DNA from 2 places in the Streptomyces sp. SCSIO 30461 genome. Region 1 is predicted to be linked to the other one. Evidence: riboswitches for the same ligand, from Rfam matches in the RefSeq annotation. Region 1 holds a riboswitch; the other holds the start of a gene.
The links. A riboswitch is a leader RNA that binds a small molecule or an ion and turns the genes downstream of it on or off. The one in region 1 is predicted to bind cobalamin.
Positions count from the first base shown of each region.

Region 2: it holds a riboswitch for cobalamin, as region 1 does, so the genes downstream of both, V1460_RS07365 (ribonucleoside-diphosphate reductase subunit alpha) here and V1460_RS35870 (CbtB-domain containing protein) in region 1, are expected to answer to the same signal.

Region 1 is NZ_CP146101.1:7,978,943-7,983,212, forward strand. Features, by position in the region: gene V1460_RS35855 (response regulator transcription factor) at 1-546, opposite strand, end outside; gene V1460_RS35860 (alpha/beta hydrolase) at 815-1,390, shown strand; gene V1460_RS35865 (CbtA family protein) at 1,545-2,333, opposite strand; gene V1460_RS35870 (CbtB-domain containing protein) at 2,377-2,604, opposite strand; cobalamin riboswitch at 2,644-2,813, opposite strand; gene V1460_RS35875 (histidine phosphatase family protein) at 2,856-3,458, shown strand; gene V1460_RS35880 (DUF1775 domain-containing protein) at 3,461-4,237, opposite strand.
Region 2 is NZ_CP146101.1:1,603,854-1,608,123, forward strand. Features, by position in the region: gene V1460_RS07365 (ribonucleoside-diphosphate reductase subunit alpha) at 1-1,611, opposite strand, end outside; cobalamin riboswitch at 1,741-1,935, opposite strand; gene V1460_RS07370 (GNAT family N-acetyltransferase) at 2,006-2,509, opposite strand; gene mctP (monocarboxylate uptake permease MctP) at 2,607-4,232, opposite strand; gene V1460_RS07380 (DUF3311 domain-containing protein) at 4,229-4,270, opposite strand, start outside.

The DNA of each region.
Region 1 (4,270 bases):
GGTGCTCAGATGCATGCGCGCCGCGATCTCTCCGTTGGACAGCCCGTCGGCGACCAGGACGAGCACATCCCGCTCCCGCTCGGTCAGCAGCCCGAGGCCTCGTGCCGCGCTCTCCCGGCAGCCCGCGCCCGTTTCGAGGTAGCGGTCCACGACCGTGCGGGTGATCTTGGACGACAGCACGGCACCCCCGTCGGCCAGAGTCCGCACCAGGTACGGCAACGCCTCGGGGTCGGTGTCCTTGAGCAGGAACCCGGCGGCGCCGGAGCGCAGTGCCGTGGCCACGTACTCGTCCATGTCGAAGGTCGTGAGCATGGCTACCACCGGTGGCTGCGGGAGTCTGCGCAGCGCTGCCAGTACGGTGAGCCCGTCCACGTCCGGCATCCGGATGTCGAGCAGAACCACGTCGGGGCGCAGTTCCTGGGCGGTCCTGACCGCATCGCCGCCTGGGACCGCCGCGACGACCTCGATGTCGTCCGCCGCGTCGAGGATGTGCTGGAAGCCCGTACGGATCAGGGCTTCGTCATCGACCACCAGTACCCGGATCACGTGTGCTCCACTCGCCTTCCGAGCACTTACCCGATCAGCACCGTTTCGTACCATTCCAGGTGATGCCGACCTACAGCGACCACGCCGAGCGACATCGGCGCGGTCGGCGATGGCAGGCTCACGTGCCACACAGGCGGCGTCCTGGCCGGACGGCGGGGAGACGTCAGCCACTCGGCGGGGCGATTCCGGACGACTGCCGGATGGTTACGACGGGCGACTTCCTCGACTCTTGAGCATACGACGCAAGACGTGCAACGGAGGGCGAGGCATGGACACGTTCAGCTATCCCGCCGGTGACGGTCGCCCGCTGCGGGCCACCCGGCTCGGCACCGGACCAACCCTGGTCCTCCTGCACGAATCGGGCTCAGGCGCGGGCCACGACCACGGCGGTGGTCTGCTCCCACTGGCCCGGCGGCTCACCGACAGCTACACCGTCATCGTGTCCGAGGCGCGGGACGCCGACGATGCCGCCGCGCTCGCCGAGCATCTGGGGCTGGGCAACGCCGCCGTCGGCGGCACCGGCAGGGGAGCCGTCGTCGCGCTGCGAGCGGCGGCCGACCATCCCGAGCCGTTCGGGGCCGCGGTCGTCATCGACGCCGACGAGGTGCTCGGCGCCGTCGGTGAGGGCATCGACGCCCCCGACGGCATCGACCTCTCCACCGTCCGCGTACCCACCCTTGTCATCCCGGGCACCGCCGGGGAGCTGGCCCGCGCACTCCCTCAGGGGAAGCTCGCGAACCTGAGTCCGTGCGGCGACGAGGACCCGGCCCAGTGGATGGCACCCGCGGTATGGGCCTTCCTCACCACGCATCTCACACGGCGGCCCGCGCGGGTCCTCGTGTGACACGCGGTCCTCGTACGGCGCGCGGGTCCTCTCATATGACGGGTCCTCTCATATGACTCGACCGACGTCCGACGAATGACATGACCAACGAGAAGGACCCCGCCCCGGCGCGCCCCCGGGCGGGGTCCATCGTCGTGATCGCCTGCCGGTACCGTCAGTTCACGGCCACCGGGGCTGCCGACTCGCGCGGCCCCTGCGACGCGGCGGCCTTGGGCTCGAGCACCCGCTGGGCGAACTCGCCGAGGATCAGCCCGAGCGCTGCCCAGAGCAGCGCCTGGACGCCGAGCGACGCCAGCCTGAACTGCCACAGGACATCGGCCGGGAAGTGCTCCGGGGTCGCGTCGCCCGCCGGCAGAAAGGCCAGCGCGACACCCACCACCACGGTGAAGACGGCGCCCGCGGCGACCGTCGCGTTCCAGTTGCCCCAGCGTGGTGCCAGCTTCTTGCCGATCAGCACCGCACCGATCAGCAGCAGCACGCTGAACACGATCATCAGGAAGAACATCGCGGTGCGCTGGTTGAGTGTCCCCGGGTCACCGACGGCCGGCGGGTTGGCCGGGTACTTGAGGAACGGTACGAACGCGACGGCGACGAAGCCGCCCGCCGCGACGAGCGCGGCCGTGGCACGGGCGCCGAAGGCCCCCAACCGGCCGAGCGCGAAGCACAGCGCCAGCGCGGTGATGCCACCGAGCGCCGTGCCGTAGACCAGAACAGCCGTGCTCAGACCGGCGGTCGCCTGCACCGCGCGGCTGACCAGTTCCTCCTCCGGCTCGCCACCGCCACCGCCGTGGCCGTGGTGGGCCGCGCCCGCCTCCTCGACCGCGATGGCGGCGTCGATCTGCGGTTCACCGATGAGGTAGGCCAGTCCGTAGGAGAGCAGCCCGGCGAGCACGCCCGCGAGCATGCCGCGGACGAGCAGGGCCCTTACAGTTGCGGAATTCATGTGCGGTTGTCCTGTCCCGTACGTATGGGTTCAGCAGTACGGGTCAGTGGCACGGGAAGCCGAGCAGATGACGGCCGTCGTGGACCCACTCGTGCACGCCCTCACCGGAGAACACGGAGAACGCACCCTGTTCGGCGCCGACGAAGTACAGCATGACGAGCATCAGCAGCCCGAAGAAGGCGGCCCAGGGTGCGACGACGCGGACCGGGAGCTTCACCAGCACGGGCTGGCCAACGGGGATTTCGACGGGTGTGATGGCGGACTGGGCCATACCGGACCTCCTCGGGAACACGCGTCCCGCTTTCGGTGGTGCACGCGATGACGGTCACGGGTCTGACTCACCCGACGGCCCCGTCCCTGGGGGGACTCTGACCGCCTGGCACACAGTGGCGCGACCGTGCCGGTTTCTCACCGGTCTTCCGTGTCTGCCGTCATCCTTTCGGATGAGAGGGTAGCGGTCCGTGAACCCGCCGCCAATAGGGCCTGTGACCAGCGATCTTCATCACACGGAAGGAAGTCCGCATGTCGGTCAGACTGACGCTGCTGTGCGCCGCAGCGGGTCCCTCGGTACGCGGCGAGGCTCGCTTCGGCGGCGGTTCGCTCGACGAACGGGCCGTACACGAGGCAGAAGCTGCGCGGTCCGCACTCCCCGCCGCCCCGGTCGTACTCCGGGCGCCGTCCGTACGGTGCGGGCAGACGGCGGACGCGCTGGGGCTCGACGCATCGGTCGAACCCCGGCTGCGCGACCTGGACCACGGCTCCTGGCAGGGCCGTTCACTCACCGAAGTGCTGGCCGGCGTGGGGCCCGAAGCGGGCCCCGAAGCGGTCCGGCAGTGGACCACCGACCCGGCGGCCGCACCGCATGGCGGTGAGTCCGTGCGGGAACTGTGCCTGCGGATCGGCGGCTGGCTGGACTCCCTTCCAGGGGATCTGCCCCAGGACACCGGACGGCGCGTACTGGCCGTGGTCGAGCCCTCGGTCGTACGGGCGGCGGGCGTGTACGCGCTCGGCGCGCCGCTGCCCGCGTTCTGGCGGCTCGACGTGCCACCGCTGTCCGGTATCGGCCTCACCTGGCACGGCGGAAGGTGGAATCTGCGGCTGGTCGCCACGGCGCCCACCGCCTGACCTCAGGAAGCGGCGCCCCGGCGCTTCCACCAGTAGCCGCCCCCGGCGACGGCAGCGAGCACCACCGCACCGATGACCAGCGCGGGTACGGGCGACGAGCCGCCTTCCCCGGCGTCCTGGGCGCTCTCAGGCCCCTGGTTACCGGTCGCGGGTTTGCCGGACGCGTTCCCCGTGGACTTCTCCGGCGACTTCGCCGGAGATTGCTCCGGTGCGACGGCGCTCGGGCTGGGCGCCACCGGCTTCGCCCCGGGAGCGGCGGGCTTCAGGGCGAGTTGTGGTGCCGGATTGCCGTGCCCATGGCTGTGGCCGTCGCCCTCCCCGCCGCCGGACTCCTCCAGCTCGATCCAGCGGTCGACGCGCCCGTCGCCGTACGTCTGGAGGGTCTTGAATGCCAGCGACTCGGCATCGGGCAACTGCCGCACGGTCACCGAGTACTCCACGTCGTCACCGACGCCGACCGCGGGGCCGGAGACGGTGTAACCGCGCGGGGTGGTCGCGAACTTCCAGCCGTCCGGTCCCTGCTTGAAGGTGACATCGGACGGGAGGATGCCCTCGGGGAGGATGACCTCCATCCTGCTGATGCCCGCGCTGTCGGACTCGGACTCGGCGCTGAAGTCCAGCGTGACGTTCTGGGCGAGGGCCGCGGCGCCCTCCGCCTCGACCTCCACATGCGCCGCCGCGGGGACGGCGAAGGCGAGCGAGGCCGCGAGCGAGGCACCGCTGAGGCCGGCGAGTACGGAAAGGCGGCGTGCGGTGCGCGCCTTGGTGATGTGAGACACGGGTGGCTCCCGGAGTGAATGTGCTGCCCCATC
Region 2 (4,270 bases), 6.4 Mb from region 1:
GCGCTCGGCGATCCGGGTGGACAGCGCCTTCGCCTCGGCGGAGTCGAAGGGCAGCCGCAGCTTGAAGAAGACGTCCTGGAGGCCCATGGCGCCCAGGCCCACCGGGCGCCACTTGGCGTTGGAGCGGCCGGCCTGCTCGGTCGGGTAGAAGTTGATGTCCACGACCCGGTCGAGGAACGTCACGGCGGTGCGGACGGTCTCGTCCAGCCGCTCCCAGTCGATGTCCCCACCAGGGGTGACGAACGCGCCCAGGTTGACCGAGCCGAGGTTGCAGACGGCGGTCTCGCCGTCGTTCGTGACCTCGATGATCTCGGTGCACAGGTTGGAGGAGTGGACGACGGTGCCCGGCTCGGCGGTCTGGTTCGCCGTACGGTTCGAGGCGTCCTTGAAGGTCATCCAGCCGTTGCCGGTCTGGGCGAGCGTCCTCATCATGCGCCCGTACAGGTCACGGGCCGGGATCGTCTTGCGGGCGAGGCCCGACTCTTCCGCCTTGCGGTAAGCGGCGTCGAACTCGTCGCCCCACAGGTCGACCAGCTCCGGCACGTCGACCGGTGAGAACAGCGACCACTCGGCGTCGGCGTTCACCCGGCGCATGAACTCGTCCGGGATCCAGTGCGCCAGGTTGAGGTTGTGCGTACGCCGCGCCTCCTCACCGGTGTTGTCGCGCAGCTCCAGGAACTCCTCGATGTCCGCGTGCCAGGTCTCCAGGTAGACGCAGGCCGCGCCCTTGCGCCGGCCGCCCTGGTTGACGGCGGCCACCGAGGAGTCCAGGGTCCGCAGGAACGGCACGATGCCGTTGGAGTGCCCGTTGGTCCCGCGGATCAGCGAACCGCGGGAGCGGATGCGGGAGTACGAGAGGCCGATACCGCCCGCGTGCTTCGAGAGCCGTGCCACCTGGTGGTAGCGGTCGTAGATCGAGTCCAGCTCGTCCAGCGGGGAGTCGAGCAGATAGCAGGAGGACATCTGGGGGTGCCGGGTGCCTGAGTTGAAGAGCGTCGGGGACGACGGCAGGTAGTCCAGTCGGCTCATCAGCCGGTACAGCGCGCCGACCTCGTCCACGGCGCGCACCGACTCGTCCTCGGCGAGTCCGCAGGCGACCCGCAGCATGAACTGCTGCGGGGTCTCGACCACCTTGCGGGTGATCGGGTGGCGCAGCAGGTAGCGGCTGTAGAGGGTGCGCAGTCCGAAGTAGCCGAAGCGGTCGTCGGCGGCCGGGTCGACCAGCGCGTCGAGTCGGGCGGTGTGCTCCTGGACGAAGGCGTGCGTACGGTCCGCGATCAGGCCCTCGCGGTGGCCCACGGCCACGGACGCGGCGAATCCGGTGGCCCCTTGCGAGGCCGCCTCGTCGGCGATGGTGAGGCTGAGCAGCCGAGCCGCGAGCCGCGAGTACGCCGGGTCCTCGGCGATCAGACCCGCGGCTGCCTCCGTGGCCAGCTCCCGCAGTTCGGTCGCGTCCGAGCCCGCGTGGCGGCCACGCAGCGCTGCGGCGGCGACCCTGCCGGGGTCGGTGTCGGGGAGGTCGGCGGTGAGGTCGGTCAGGGTCCGCAGCAGCGCGGTTCCTGGCCCATCGGCGAGCTGCGATGAAGCAGGGTCTGGCGGCGCGATGGTCACGGGGGTGCTCTCCCTCACTCGGCTCGGGGCCGGCGGGGAAGGTGGTGCGGGCGTGTGTCTGGGCAGCACAACGCACCGCGTCCACCGGCCTGATCCGCGAGGCCCGGACGTCTCGGCACCCGGGCCGGTCGGACCGGGTGCGTTGCCGACAGGTCCTCGGACTCGTGGGTGTGCACTCACGGGCACGCGCGCACACGGGTACGCCGCACGGGCACGCCTCATGGGTTCGCGAAAGGAGCGAATGCAGACCGACTCACCGTTGCGGGACAGTTCCGGATTTCCACCGGATTCCCCTGCTGCGGCAACGGAGTCGAGCATACATGTAGGGGCGCGGCGTTGCCGCGCCCCCCACATGTTGTGTCGCGGTGGGTGTCTTACCCCGAAGTGCCGGTTCTCAGAGCTCAAGCGCGTACGTCAGCAGCGGGTCCAGTTCCGCGAAGGGCGACCAGTCCCGATCGGGGGTTCGCACGAAGCCCATGCGCTCGTAGATGCGGTGTGCGGCGTGCATCTGCTGATCGGTCGACAGCACCAGCCGGTGGCAGCCGTCGACAGCGCGGGCCCGTTCGAGGCATGCCATGACGAGAGCCTCTCCGATACCCCGCTTGCGGGCTTCGGTGGCGACGACGAGCATCCGGAACTCGGCCTCGTCTTCGCGTGCGACATCGGCGTAGGGCCTCGCTCCCAATGTGAACGCCACTCCGCCGAGGATCCGCCCCGAGCCGTCGACGGCGACCAACACATCGGACTGCGCCGCCCTCCCCGCCGTGTCGCGCAGCACCGGGAGATAGGGGTCGTCCTTCCCGAAGGCCAGTAGTCCGTCGTCCAGATAGGTCTGTGCGGTGAGCTCCCCGAGGCCGCTGTACTCCTGCGGTTCCACCAGTCTGATGATCACGTCCATCCGGGCAGTGTCCCGCACATGGCGGGGGGAAGCGCACCGGATAACGACGTCTGGCCGCCGCCCCTTCGAGGGCGGCGGCCAGACGCCGTCAGACGGGTCAGTGGGTCGCGGCGGTCAGTTTCGGGGCTTCCGTCTCGACCCCAGGGTCACCCGCGTCCGCCGTGTAGTCCTCGGGGGAGGTCTCGTCCACACCGTCCGGGGCCTTGGCGGCGCGCAGTACGAAGGTGAGGACCACCGTCACCAGCACATTGAGCACGAACGCCGTCAGGCCGATGTAACCGATCTCGCCGATGCCCGGGATCTCGGCGGACGAGCCACCGAAGTGCTTCTGGGTCGGGCTCGCGACCCCGTACGCCGCCATCGTGCCGTAGAGCATTCCGACGGCCCAGCCCGCGAGCAGCGCCCAGCGGTGGAACCAGCGGGTGAACAGCCCGCCGACCAGGGCAGGGAAGGTCTGGAGGATCCAGATGCCGCCCAGCAGTTGGAAGTTGATGGCGACCGTCTTGTCCATGGTGAGCACGAACACCAGGGCGCCCACCTTCACCAGCAGCGACACCAGCTTCGAGACCCGGGTCTCCTGTTCCGGGGTCGCGTCCGGTTTCAGGAAGTCCTTGTAGATGTTCCGGGTGAACAGATTCGCCGCGGCGATCGACATGATCGCGGCGGGCACCAGTGCACCGATGCCGATGGCCGCGAACGCCACCCCCGCGAACCAGTCGGGGAACATGTTCTCGAACAGCTGCGGAATGGCGAGCTGCCCGTTGGCCACCTTGACCCCGGCCGCGATCGCCATGAACCCGAGCAGGGCGAGCAGTCCAAGCATCAGCGAGTAGAGGGGCAGTATGGTCGTGTTCCGGCGGATCACCTCACGGCTGCGCGAGGACAGCGTGGCGGTGATCGAGTGCGGATACATGAACAGCGCCAGTGCGGACCCGAGTGCCAGCGTGGCGTAGCCCCAGTGGCCCATCTCGCCCGGCACCAACGCGCCGAAGGGCTTGTCCGTCTTGGGATTGGTCTGAGAGAGCGCGTCACCAGCCGTGGCGAAGATCTCGCCGAAGCCACCCAATTTGATGGGGATGTAGATGATGGCCACCGCGATCACCAGATAGATGAGAGTGTCCTTCACGAACGCGATCAGCGCGGGCGCCCGTAGACCGGACGAGTAGGTGTACGCCGCGAGCACGCCGAAGGCGATCAACAGCGGCAGGTCCTTGATGAACCAGTGGGTGTTCTCGCCGCCGCCCACGCCCATCACGTCCAGTACGGCCTGAATGCCGACGAGCTGGAGCGCGATGTACGGCATGGTCGCGAGAATGCCGGTGAGAGCCACCGCCAGTGAGAGGCCCTTGGAGCCGAAGCGTCCGCGGACGAAGTCCGATGTCGTCACATAGCCGTGCCGGTGCGAGACCGACCACAGGCGGGGCAGGAACGTGAAGATCAGCGGATAGACCAGGATGGTGTAAGGCACCGCGAAGAAGCCCGCCGCGCCCGCCGCGTAGATGGCCGCGGGCACGGCGACGAAGGTGTAGGCGGTGTAGAGGTCGCCGCCGAGCAGGAACCAGGTCACCCAGGTGCCGAACGAGCGTCCGCCCAGGCCCCATTCGTCCAGGCTGTTCTCGTTCTCCGCCCGGCGCCAGCGTGAGGCCAGGAAGCCCATGACCGTGACGGCCAGGAAGAAGAAGACGAAGACGGCGAGTGCGACGCCGTTGACACCGTCCTTCACAGCGACATCCCTTCCTGATCCTGCTCGCGGCGGGGAGT